Regions from separate parts of the Buttiauxella gaviniae genome, predicted to be linked through region 2. Evidence: predicted binding sites of a transcription regulator. Region 2 holds the regulator's gene; each other region holds the start of a gene.
The links. The regulator Fur, encoded in region 2, represses iron uptake genes when iron is present. The targets are predictions, from matches to a motif close to ATAATAATGAGAACNACTATCAA.
Positions count from the first base shown of each region.

Region 1: AB1E22_RS19015 (TonB-dependent siderophore receptor) is a predicted target of Fur. The motif match lies at 1,491-1,513, and genes of this name have one in related genera.
Region 3: AB1E22_RS01480 (TonB-dependent siderophore receptor) is a predicted target of Fur. The motif match lies at 1,145-1,167, and genes of this name have one in related genera.

Region 1 is NZ_JBFMVT010000002.1:3,991,737-3,995,869, reverse strand. Features, by position in the region: gene AB1E22_RS19020 (alpha,alpha-trehalase) at 1-792, shown strand, start outside; gene AB1E22_RS19015 (TonB-dependent siderophore receptor) at 1,558-3,735, shown strand; gene AB1E22_RS19010 (FdhF/YdeP family oxidoreductase) at 4,077-4,133, shown strand, end outside.
Region 2 is NZ_JBFMVT010000002.1:3,231,029-3,235,161, reverse strand. Features, by position in the region: gene ybfF (esterase) at 65-841, shown strand; gene ybfE (LexA regulated protein) at 977-1,258, shown strand; gene fldA (flavodoxin FldA) at 1,433-1,963, shown strand; gene fur (ferric iron uptake transcriptional regulator) at 2,374-2,826, shown strand; gene chiQ (ChiQ/YbfN family lipoprotein) at 2,918-3,244, opposite strand; gene chiP (chitoporin ChiP) at 3,292-4,133, opposite strand, start outside.
Region 3 is NZ_JBFMVT010000002.1:177,029-181,161, forward strand. Features, by position in the region: partial or broken gene AB1E22_RS01470 (IS481 family transposase) at 1-22, opposite strand, end outside; gene AB1E22_RS01475 (siderophore-interacting protein) at 150-1,043, opposite strand; gene AB1E22_RS01480 (TonB-dependent siderophore receptor) at 1,236-3,428, shown strand; gene AB1E22_RS01485 (Gfo/Idh/MocA family oxidoreductase) at 3,569-4,133, shown strand, end outside.

The DNA of each region.
Region 1 (4,133 bases), 760 kb from region 2:
CGTGCCGCTGCTGCATCGGGCTGGGACTTTAGCTCGCGCTGGATGGATAATCCCGAACAGCTCGGCTCCATTCGCACCACGTCCATCATTCCTGTCGATTTAAACGCGCTGTTATTCCAGATGGAAAAAACCCTCGCCCACGCCAGTACTATTGCGAAAGACAGCGCGGGTGCCGGGCAATATCAGCAGGCGGCTGATGCCCGACAAAAAGCGATGGAAGCGCATCTGTGGAATGCAAAACAGGGCTGGTATGCGGATTACGATCTGAAAACCCACGCGGTTCGTTCCCAGTTAACGGCTGCCGCACTCTTCCCGCTGTATGTGCATGCCGCATCAAAAGAGCGGGCCGACAAGATGGCGACCATCACGCGGGCGCAGTTGCTTAAAGCCGGTGGGCTCGCCACCACCAATCTGAAAACCGGCCAGCAATGGGATGCCCCGAACGGCTGGGCGCCGCTGCAATGGGTGGCAACCGAAGGGCTGCAAAATTACGACCACAAGGATTTAGCCATGGAAGTCACCTGGCGCTTCCTGACCAACGTGCAGCATACTTACAACCGCGAGCAGAAGCTGGTTGAAAAGTATGATGTTTCCAGTACTGGTACGGGCGGCGGTGGCGGTGAATATCCACTGCAAGATGGTTTTGGCTGGACCAACGGCGTGACGCTGAAAATGCTCGATTTGCTGTGTGGCAGCGAGAAACCGTGTGATTCCACGCCGGATAAATTGCCGTCCGCGACGCCAGGCCCGGTGACGGAGACGACAAAAGCGGTGGAGACGACCGGGCAGTAATTTATTACACCTGATTAGGCCCTCACCCTAACCCTCTCCCTCCCAGGAGAGGGAATTTTTCGGTTTCCCTTTTTCCCCTGGTTGTCTCTTATTCACATCTTTGCGTTCAACACAGATGATATTCACTCTGTCAGTATCGGGAAGGTTCCTTTCACCGGAGGCTAAATCGCCGCAAGCGGTAAACCTCCATTTCCCCTGCGCGTTATTACTTTTGCACGGCATCGCTTTAGATTTAGCAGCAAAGCCAACGCGACAATATTCTTGAAATTTGCAGCAACACCCTTGTTCCCGGCTTAAATCGCCCCCGTTTTTCCCCTTCAGTCAGGGTCACGTGGTCGGGAACCACGTGAGAGAGCGACCGTCGGGAACGGGTCGCGAACGACCCTGAATGTTGGGGAAAAACGGGGGATTACCGCTTTAGCGGCGATTTACTTGCCGGGCGCCGGGGTCGCCAGGGGAATGGCGTCATTCCCCTGGCACGTTCACCATTAGAGGTGATTACATGGAAAAACTAAACGTTTGGGTGAACGGAAAACCTCAGCACCGTACAGATCTCACCCTAAAAGATTGTCAGAGTGAGACCTGTATAAGAGACAATCTCCTTGGAAGAACAATGGGACGAGGCCCATAAACATTAATCTTTTCATGGCTTTTCAATTATCTACTGCCAACATTTGCACTTGAAACACAAAACAATAACGATAATAATTCGCATTACTATTTTTATCACCACTAACAAAAACACCTTCTCGGGAAAATAATTAAATGAAATTGGCCTTTACCGTAAAGCGCTCCGCTTTACTTTGCGCGCTTGCACTCGCAGCTCCAGCTTATGTCATGGCAGAAGACACCGTCGTGGTGACCGCGGCACCTGCTGAAACCGCCACCAGCCCTACGGAAGGCTATAGCGCAACCGTCAGCCGCGGTGCCACTAAAACCGATGAGCCGTTAATTACCACCGGGCAATCTGTTTCTGTCGTGACTCGCCAGCAAATTGAAGACCAGGGCGCACTCAGCGTGAACAGCGCGCTGAATTACACCCCGGGCGCGTTTACTGGTTTTGCCGGCGGTGCAACCCGCTATGACACCGTTGCTCTGCGCGGGTTCCACGGCGGTGATGTGAATAACACCTTCCTGGATGGCCTGCGCCTGATGAGCGACGGCGGCAGCTATAACGTGGTGCAAGTTGACCCGTGGTTCCTGGAGCGCATTGACGTTATTAAAGGGCCATCTTCAGCGCTTTACGGGCAAACGATTCCTGGCGGCCTGGTGATGGAAACCTCAAAGCGCCCGCAATTTACCGAGGAAGGCCACGTCCGTGCGATGTACGGCAATAACAATACCAACGGCACCGCGTTTGATTACACCAATGCGATTAACGATGAATGGGCGTATCGCATTACGGGGTTAACCAAAAATAGCGACACGCAATATGAAAAAACGCGCGACGAACGTTATGCGATCTCCCCGTCTCTGCTCTGGCAGCCGGGTGAAAACACCTCGCTGTTGCTACGCGCTTATCTGGAAAAAGATCCGTCCGGCGGCTTCCACGGTTCCGTCCCCGCAGACGGCAGCATCTATTCCAGCACCGGGCGTAAACTCAGCACCGGCTTTTCTGACGTCGAGCCTGGCAATGACGAATTTAAACGCCACCAGCAGATTTACAGCTACGAATTTGCGCATCGCTTTAACGAGGTGTGGGCATTCCGCTCCAACGCCAGTTACACCCACTCCAACGTCGGCCTGAAGCAGGCTTATCAGATTGGTTGGGCGGATGCAGCACATGACGAACTGATGCGTTATTACAGCGGTGAAACATCGTCGCTCGATGCCTATGCTATTGATAACCAGCTTGAAGCTGATTTTGCGACCGGTGATCTGGACCACAAAGTGGTGCTCGGCGGCGAGTTCCATAAATACACCAATAACCTGTCTGATGACTCCGCCTACACCACGAATCTCAATCCGTGGACCGGCGAATCTGGGGGCCCTGGCGGTTTCTACTATTACGATCCGCGCGACCCAACTTACGCCACCATCAACCAGGGTCTGCTGACCAAAGCCGGTAAGCGCCAGTACGAACAGACCGGCGTTTATTTGCAAGATGATATGAAATGGAATCAGTGGCATATGACGTTGTCTGGCCGCTATGACCACCTGGTCACCAAAAGCCATATCGTCGCAGACGCCATTGACAGCGACATCACCGATAACCGTACTGATGACCATTTCAGCGGCCGCGCTTCCCTGCTGTACGCATTTAACAACGGCATTTCACCGTACGTAAGTTACAGCCAGGCGATTACCCCGCAGGTTCTGCCGGATGCTGATGGCAAACTGCTGAAACCAACAACCGCTGAACAGTATGAAGCAGGCGTGAAATATCAGCCGGTGGGCACGGCGGATATGTACACCGTCGCACTGTATGACCTGACGCAAAAAGATGTCGGCAACCGCGTGGTGCAAGGCAGCTACTATGAACCGGCGGGCAAAGTTCATTCCCAGGGCGTGGAGCTGGAAGCTCGCTCTCAGTGGAATAACCGCTTCTCCACCATCGCCGGGTATACCTACAACAAAGTGCGCTTTAAAGATGCCATTGACGGGAACGACGGCAACACGCCATACGTGACGCCGGATCAGATGGCAAGCCTGTGGGGAATGTTCAAAGCCGATTTTGGCATTAGCCTGGGCGCGGGCGTGCGTTATATCGGTAAACAGTGGGCTGATAACGAAAACACCCTGCGCGTGCCGTCTGTCACGCTGCTGGATGCCATGGTTCGCGCAGACATGGGCGCGTGGACGCCAGCCCTGAAAGGCGCATTCGTGCAGGTTAACGCCACCAACCTGACGGGCCGGGATTATGTCGCGGGCTGCTACGGCACGGGCTACTGCTACTGGGGCGCCGAGCGCTCTGTGATTGCAACCGTGGGTTACGATTTCTAACCCTTGCAAAGTGATTTAAGCCGGCAGTGCAGACTGACCGGCTTTTTTATTGCCTGGATTCATTGATAACCCCAATAAATTAAGGAGTAAGCCAGACGGCAATATTGCCCCCCTTACGGCTAACTCTTTCGGGGTGCTTTTTATGCAAAACATTATTCCAGAGGAATATTTAACCCGTTTATTTTAACAATTGTGCATTCTTTTGAACCCAAAACTACCCGGTACCCTTCTCGCAGGTAGTAGTCCTCTTACCCCGGCGTACCCCTTACGCAGCCCGGATCGGCGTCTCTTTTTTGCTATGGTGCCCGCCTGATTGAAGGTATGTTTTGGGCAGCAGATAAATGAAACAGAACGCTGAAGGTATTCGTAGTTACAACGGTGCAGCGGGCGGTTGGGGC
Region 2 (4,133 bases):
GGCACAGCGGCAGGATGCCGTTATGATACCCTAACCTCACGAAGTAAAAAAAAAGAACTTTGCCATGAAATTGAATGCTCGCCTGCAAACTGCGCAACAATCGACTAGTAATTCCCCCATCGTACTTATTCACGGTCTTTTTGGTAGCCTGGATAATCTTGGCGTGCTGGCCCGTGACCTTGGGCAAAATCACACGCTGCTGCAAATTGATCTTCGCAACCACGGTTTATCACCACGTAGCCCAGAGATGAACTACGCCGCCATGGCGCAGGACGTAGTGGAAACGCTCGATGAATATGGCGTTGAGAAAGCGATTATCATCGGTCATTCGATGGGCGGCAAAGTGGCGATGGCGCTGACCGCGATTGCACCGCAGCGCATCGATAAATTAGTGCTCATTGATATTGCGCCGGTGGATTATCAGGTTCGCCGCCATGACGAGATTTTTGCGGCAATTAATGCGGTTAGTGCCGAGAAAATCACAACGCGTCAGCAGGCCGCGAAAGTGATGCGTGAATACCTTAATGAAGAAGGTGTGATTCAGTTCCTGCTGAAATCTTTTACCGATGGTGAATGGAAATTTAATGTGCCGGTGTTGTGGGAGCAGTACGAAAATATTGTCGGCTGGAAAAAAATTCCGGCGTGGAACGAACCGGCACTGTTTATACGCGGTGGCACCTCGCCTTATGTGGATGAATCACACCGTAGCGAACTGCTTTCGCAGTTCCCGCAGGCGCGTGCACATGTGGTTGCCGGAGCCGGGCATTGGGTCCATGCCGAAAAACCTGATGCTGTTTTGCGCGCAATCCATCGTTTTATCGACCTAACAGCCGCAAACTGATTAAAAACAGACCGACTGGCCGCAAGATGCGGCTAACGCGTTGGCGCGCAAGCCATGCTGATGTATGATTGCGCGCTAAATTGCGCCAGAGCACCCCGCTCCGTGCCACCTGAATTCCCTGTCAGTAGTCTAATCATGGCAAAAGAACAAACGGACCGTACTACATTAGATCTGTTCGCGGACGAGCGTCGCCCGGGGCGACCAAAAACCAATCCGCTAACGCGTGATGAGCAGTTGCGTATCAACAAACGCAATCAACTCAAGCGCGATAAAGTACGCGGCCTGAAGCGAGTGGAGTTAAAGCTCAACAATGAGGCGGTAGAGGCTCTTAATCAGTTGGCTGAAGCGCGCAATATCAGCCGCAGTGAACTGATTGAAGAGATACTGCTCGAACAACTGAAGCAACATCTTAGTTAGATATCGTGTTATACCCATTAGCATTCGAGTTGCAGGACGATGGGTATAATGTTGCAGTCTGTGCACTACAGGGTTATAGCAGTTTCCGCCCCGTGATGTGTTCTGCTATGATTGCCCTATCTGTGGCCAAATAGCAGCCATCATACCATTAAGTATCAAGAGGTTATTTTACTCATGGCAATCGTAGGCATTTTTTTCGGCAGCGACACCGGTAATACCGAAAATATCGCGAAAATGATTCAAAAACAGCTCGGTAAGGACGTTGCTGAGGTGCATGACATTGCTAAGAGCAGCAAAGAAGACCTGGAAGGCTTCGATATTCTGCTTCTCGGCATTCCAACGTGGTATTACGGCGAAGCGCAATGCGACTGGGATGATTTCTTCCCGACGCTGGAAGAAGTTGATTTCAATGGCAAACTGGTTGCGCTGTTCGGCTGTGGCGACCAGGAAGACTACGCAGAATATTTCTGTGACGCATTAGGTACTATTCGCGACATTATCGAACCGCGCGGTGCGGCGATTGTGGGCCACTGGCCAACAGCAGGTTACCATTTCGAAGCGTCTAAAGGCCTGGCAGATGACGATCACTTTGTTGGCCTGGCTATCGACGAAGATCGCCAACCTGAGCTTACCGCAGAGCGCGTTCAGAAATGGGTTAACCAGGTTTCTGAAGAACTGAATCTGGCTGATATCCTCAGCGCTTAATGCTATTAGTGACGTGGCCCTTTGGCTGCGTCACATTATCAATAGATATTTCCGATTAAAATAATTGCTACAAATTTGTAACTTTTCAGTTTGTCCCTGTACAATGAATTCCTGGAAAATAGCTAGTAAGGCAAGCAAATCGCGACTCAGCCGCAGTTTTCTGGCTTGAATATGCTTTTACCCTAAATAATTCAAGTTGTGGCCAGGCGGCCAGGGAGCTTATCCCCAAGAGCTTACTTTAGTAAGTGACTGGGGTAAGTGAGTGCAGCCAACACCCCCCACAGCTTGAAGTATGACGGGTATAATACTTGCGGTTCCCATTTAGAATTTGCAGTTCTATAATGAGACGCATTCATCTTAACGCTCACCCTGAGTCCGAGCGATTCGTTAAGCAACAGGACAATTTCCGCATGACTGACAACAATACCGCATTAAAGAAGGCCGGCCTGAAAGTCACGCTTCCTCGATTAAAAATCTTAGAAGTGTTGCAGGGGCCGGTGAATCATCACGTCAGTGCGGAAGACTTATATAAGCGTCTGATTGATATGGGTGAAGAGATTGGTCTCGCCACCGTTTATCGCGTATTAAACCAGTTTGATGATGCAGGCATTGTGACCCGTCATAATTTCGAAGGCGGTAAATCCGTGTTCGAACTGACGCAACAGCATCACCATGACCACTTAATCTGCCTGGACTGCGGCAAAGTTATTGAATTCAGTGATGATTCAATCGAAGCGCGCCAGCGTGAGATTGCATCTCGTCATGGCATTCGTCTGACGAACCACAGCCTGTACCTTTATGGTCACTGCGCTGAAGGTGATTGCCGTACAGACGAGCACGCACACGAAATCAGCGAAAAGTAATCCGTCTATCCTGGCTTCCCTAACCCAGAGGTCAGATGTAAAAAAACCGGTGAGGAAGCTCACCGGTTTTTTTATTGCATGAAGATCACCGCTACTGGTTGTTGGTACGGATCTCTTGCCAGATTTTATCGCATTTGGCTTTGACCGCCTGGTCGTTACCCGTGCGGGTTGCCTGAATGCAATTCTGGTAATCGAGGGTGCGAACCGTCTCTTTCTTCGCAAATTCCTGATGCTGTTTTTCCTGAGCCAGCACATTGAGCACGCTTTGGCACGCCTGGACTTTATCCGGATTACCTTCGGCGGTGTTAATACACGCGCTGTAAGCTGCTTTCAGCTTTGAATCTTCCGGCGCTGTTTTCGGTTGTGCGCAGGCGCTCAAACCTAAAGCCATCACCGTCACTAAAATGATTTTTTTCATGCTGAGTATCCTTAAACAAACCGGGCATTCTCATGCCCGGAATCAAATCAGAAGATGGTGAATGGGGCGATAACGATAAATTTCACGTCGCGCTCATCCTGGAAGATGTTGCCGTAACCCCCGCCCCAGCTTGGAATATCGGAGTGGTTGTCGTACTGAGTGAAGTGCAACTTGAAGAGGGTTCCCTTCGCACGACCATCCTGAACGGTATACATTGCATCAAGGCTGTATGCAGACTCTTTCAGACGGCGATCCGCATCGTAGAAGCCATCGGTCGTCGGTTTAGAGCTTGGTTTAGCATCCCATGCGTAAACATAAGAAGCACCTACCGCCCAACCCGCGAGGTTCCAGTTGCTCAGGTCATACATTGCGCCTGCAAATACCGCTTTTTCACCGTTGGCGTTGAAGTCAGAGCGGTTATCCCACCACACATCAAGACGACCGTTAGAAGATGCATAAGTTGGCGTCATACGTTGCAGGAAGTAGCCCTGCTGGCCGTCTGCCTTAACCATGGTGCCTTCAAGACGCAGGTCGACCTGGCCGACTCGATAGCCGAAGGTTAATGCCTGCAACCATGCAGTACCGTCGTACAGATCGTTGACGCTGCCATCAGAGACTTTGTCACGCGTTCCATAGAATTGATAGCTGGTGGTCAGCGGGCTACCAGCAATGTCAAATTTATAGCTGGCTTTGGTGAAGTATTGATCCACATAACCTTCAGCCTGGCCGAAGGCCGCTTCAAGGATCAAATCATTTTTGAAGTCGTATTTAGCGCCGACAGAGTGCAGGTAATCGACTTTGGTGTTTTTATCGTTCTGATAGAACTTGTCCATCTCCAGGTGCCATGGGGATTTATATTCGTTAGTCCACATGTAGGAGAAGCTCAATG
Region 3 (4,133 bases), 3.1 Mb from region 2:
TATCTCTCGCATCCCACGGCATAAGCGGCTCCTGAAAGAAGTACTCATGCCTTAGTTGTAAGTGTCTACCATGTCCCCGAACAAGTGTTCACGATGTCCCCGGACTGTACAAAGGGGAGGGCTGGGGTGGGGTCCAAACGGGGCAAAGATTAGCGTTCCCGCCCTTTACTCCAGTAGGCCATAAAGTTAATGGCATCATGATTTAGCCCGCGTTCACCAATCAAATAGCGGCGCAGCATCTTCACGACCGTTGATTCCGCTGCCACCCAACCGTAAAACGCCTGGTCATCGGTCGTCGCTTTATCCCACAGCAATTCGCCTTCGGCTTCTTCAGTAACGGCTTCAATCCTGCCCGCGGTTTCTGGCATTCGCGCCATTTGCCTGACGGCTTTAAGTAAACACTCGCCGTGCGTTGCGTTCGCCGGTTTACGCGCCAGCCAGTGAATTTCCGCAAAATTAAATTCACTTAAATCAACACAGTCCCCCTGCTCCGGCACCTCAAAAAATGCCTGAATCTGTGGCGGATTTTTCTGCGTCGATAGTTTTTCCAGGATACCCCGCGCCGCCGGAAGCGCGGTTTCATCGGCGATAATCAAACCCTGCCGTAACCCTACCGGCGGCGTCCATTCATACCCGCCGCTATCTTCCGGGTACTCTGCATTTGGGGCGACGATTTGTAATTTATCGCCAGGCTTTGAGGCAATCGCCCATGCCGACGCGGGCCCTTCCAAACCGTGGCTGACAAATTCGACTGTCACTTCCTGACGCTCACGGTCTACGTGACGCAACGTGTAAGTCCGAACAATCGGGCGTTTCTCCTTCGGCAACGCCAGAAGCAGTGGGTACCACTGGCCGTGCTCTGGCAACTCCGGCACTGAGCCATCTTCCGACGGAAACAACATTTTGATTCGCTGATCGGGTGAGTCGCATTTCATGTGTGCGACATCCGGACCACCAAACACCAGACTCAGCAGCGATGGCGAAACTGATGATTTATGCACCAGTTGCACGTTAAACATCCGATAACTTTGCACCTCTGCCATTCCGACTCCTTAGCCGTATCTGGTTCACGCCCAGAGAAAGTAAACCACAGAAATAATGTGATTATTCATAAGATTAATTTAAGAAATACTACCAATTGATATTGATAATGAGAACTGTTATCGGCAAAATTCAGCTCACTTTTATTTCAAAATATTTGCAAATGTTAATATTTTCCCATCCAAGGAATGATGATGACGCACAAAAACACGCGCTGGGTGCTTAACCCGCTGCTTCTGGCGATGATGGCACCGGCTTTCGCTCAGCAAACCTCCGAAGAAAACATTACGGTTTCAGCGAACCGCATGCACCGCACTGTGGCAGAAATGGCGCAGACGACCTGGGTTATTGAAGGCACTGAGCTTGAACAGCAGATTCAGGGGGGTAAGGAGCTGAAAGACGCCCTTGCACAATTAATCCCCGGCCTGGATGTGAGCAGCCAAAGCCGCACTAACTACGGCATGAATATGCGCGGTCGTTCTATTGTGGTGTTGGTGGATGGCGTGCGTTTGAACTCATCCCGAACCGATAGCCGCCAGCTCGATTCCATTGACCCGTTTAACATTGAGCACATTGAAGTGATCTCGGGTGCCACATCGCTTTACGGTGGCGGCAGTACCGGCGGGCTGATTAATATCGTCACGAAAAAAGGCCAGCCTGAAACGCAAATGGAGTTTGAAACCGGGATTAAATCCGGCTTCAACAGCAGCAAAGATCACGATGAACGCGTGGCAAGTGCGATTTCAGGCGGTAACGAAAATGCCTCCGGGCGCTTATCGGTGGCATACCAGAAATTTGGCGGCTGGTTTGACGGCAACGGCGATCAAACTCTGCTCGATAACACGCAGACCGGTTTGCAGTATTCCGATCGCCTTGATGTGATGGGTACCGGCACCATTCAAATTGATGAAACCCAGCAATTGCAGGTGGTGACGCAATATTATAAGAGCCAGGGTGATGATGATTACGGACTGAATTTAGGTGAAAACTTCTCCGCAGTAACCGGCAACGGTACGGCATTTGTCAGCGATAAACTAAACTCCGACCGCATTCCCGGCACCGAGCGCCATCTGATTAGCCTGCAATATTCCAACAGCGATTTCCTGGGCCAGGAAGTGGTCGGGCAAATTTATTATCGCGATGAATCGCTGACTTTCTATCCGTTCCCAACGCTGACGCGCAATACGGTGACCAGTTTCTCCGCCTCCCAACAGGATACCGATCAGTACGGCGCGAAGTTGGCGCTAACCAGTAAACCACTTGATGGCTGGCAGATGACTTACGGCCTGGATGCCGACCACGAGAGCTTTACCTCAAACCAGATGTTCTTTGATTTAGCGAAAGCCAACGCGTCGGGCGGGCTGAATAACCAAAGTATCTACACCACCGGGCGTTATCCTGGTTACACCATCACAAACTTTGCGCCGTTCCTGCAAAACAGCTATGACATCAACGATGTCTTTACCCTGAGCGGTGGCGTGCGCTACCAGTGGACTGAAAATAAAGTTGACGATTTTATCGGCTTTGCTCAACAGCAAGGCATTGCGAACGGGCTTGCCCGTTCGGCGGACTCCATTCCTGGCGGCAGCACCGATTACGACAATCTCTTGTTTAACGCGGGCATCCTGATGCACCTCACCGAACGCCAGCAAGCATGGTTTAATTTCTCGCAGGGTGTTGAGCTGCCAGACCCGGGCAAATATTACGGCAACGGCACTTATCGCCTGGTGAACGGCCATTACCAACTGGTAAACAGCGTTAACGTCGGGCAGTCAAAACTTCAGGGGATCAAGGTCGATTCTTATGAGTTAGGTTGGCGTTATACCGGCGATAGCCTGCGTAGCCAGGTTGCGGCCTACTATTCGTTGTCAGACAAATCGATCTCGATCAATCGAGCGGATATGACCATAAACGTCAAAGACGATAAGCGCCGAATTTATGGAGTTGAAGGTGCGTTGGATTACTTTATCCCGGATACCGTCTGGAGCACCGGCGTAAACTTTAACGTGCTGAAATCCGAAACCAAAGTCGATGGCAAATGGCAGAAGTGGGACGTGATTTACGCCAGTCCGTCGAAAGCCACCGCTTACGTTGGCTGGGCACCAGAGCCGTGGAGCCTGCGCGTCCAGAGCCAGCAAACTTTCGATTTAACCGATGCCAGCGACAACAAAATCAACGGTTATAACACCGTGGACTTTATCGGTAGCTACGCTCTGCCGCTTGGCAAACTCAGCTTTAGCATCGAAAACCTGCTGGATAAAGACTACACCACGGTCTGGGGCCAGCGTGCACCGCTACTGTATAGCCCAACCTACGGCAGCCCATCGCTTTATGAATATAAAGGCCGCGGACGCACCTATGGTGTGAACTACTCCTTACTGTTCTAAGATTTTTTCAGCAGGCTGATTAAAAACCAGCCTGCTTTTTACGCACGTACACATATTCTCACTCGACCGCAGCGCTATACTCATTTAAAACATAAGGACTCTAATGATAGATACGACTTATATTTCGTAGGATCTTAATTATGTTGGCAGGTTTTATTGGTTTAGGTTCGGTCATCGAAACGGCATATCTTCCGGCTTTACGCCGCCTCTCTTTCCCGGCTCTTGAATGTTACGGCTATGATGCCGATCCGGCTCGTCAGATTAATGGCATCTCGCGTTGTGAATCTCTTGAAACGCTGCTGGCTATGCCGCTCGACATTGTTCTGATCACCACCTCTTCGCTTCACCATCTTCCGGTGCTTGAAACCGTACTGCAAAGTCAGGTACCCGCGATTGTGGTTGAAAAACCGGTCGCCGCCACGCTTGAGCAGCTTGAGAAACTCCAGACACTACTCAAAGAACCGCAAATCGCCGCCCGTGTTCTGGCGTTAGATCACTGGATGGTTCGCACCCAGGCCTGCTCGCATATTCATAACATTAATGAAATAAGCCGTATTGAAGGTTTTTTACTTGAGCCAAGCGGCTTTAACACCGCGGGTGAAGCAATTGCCCTGAACTTTGCCACAGGAGAAGCGGATACTCGCCAACTGCGCCATCCGGATGGGGTGATTGCCGATATCGGCACCCATGTTCTCGCTATGATGC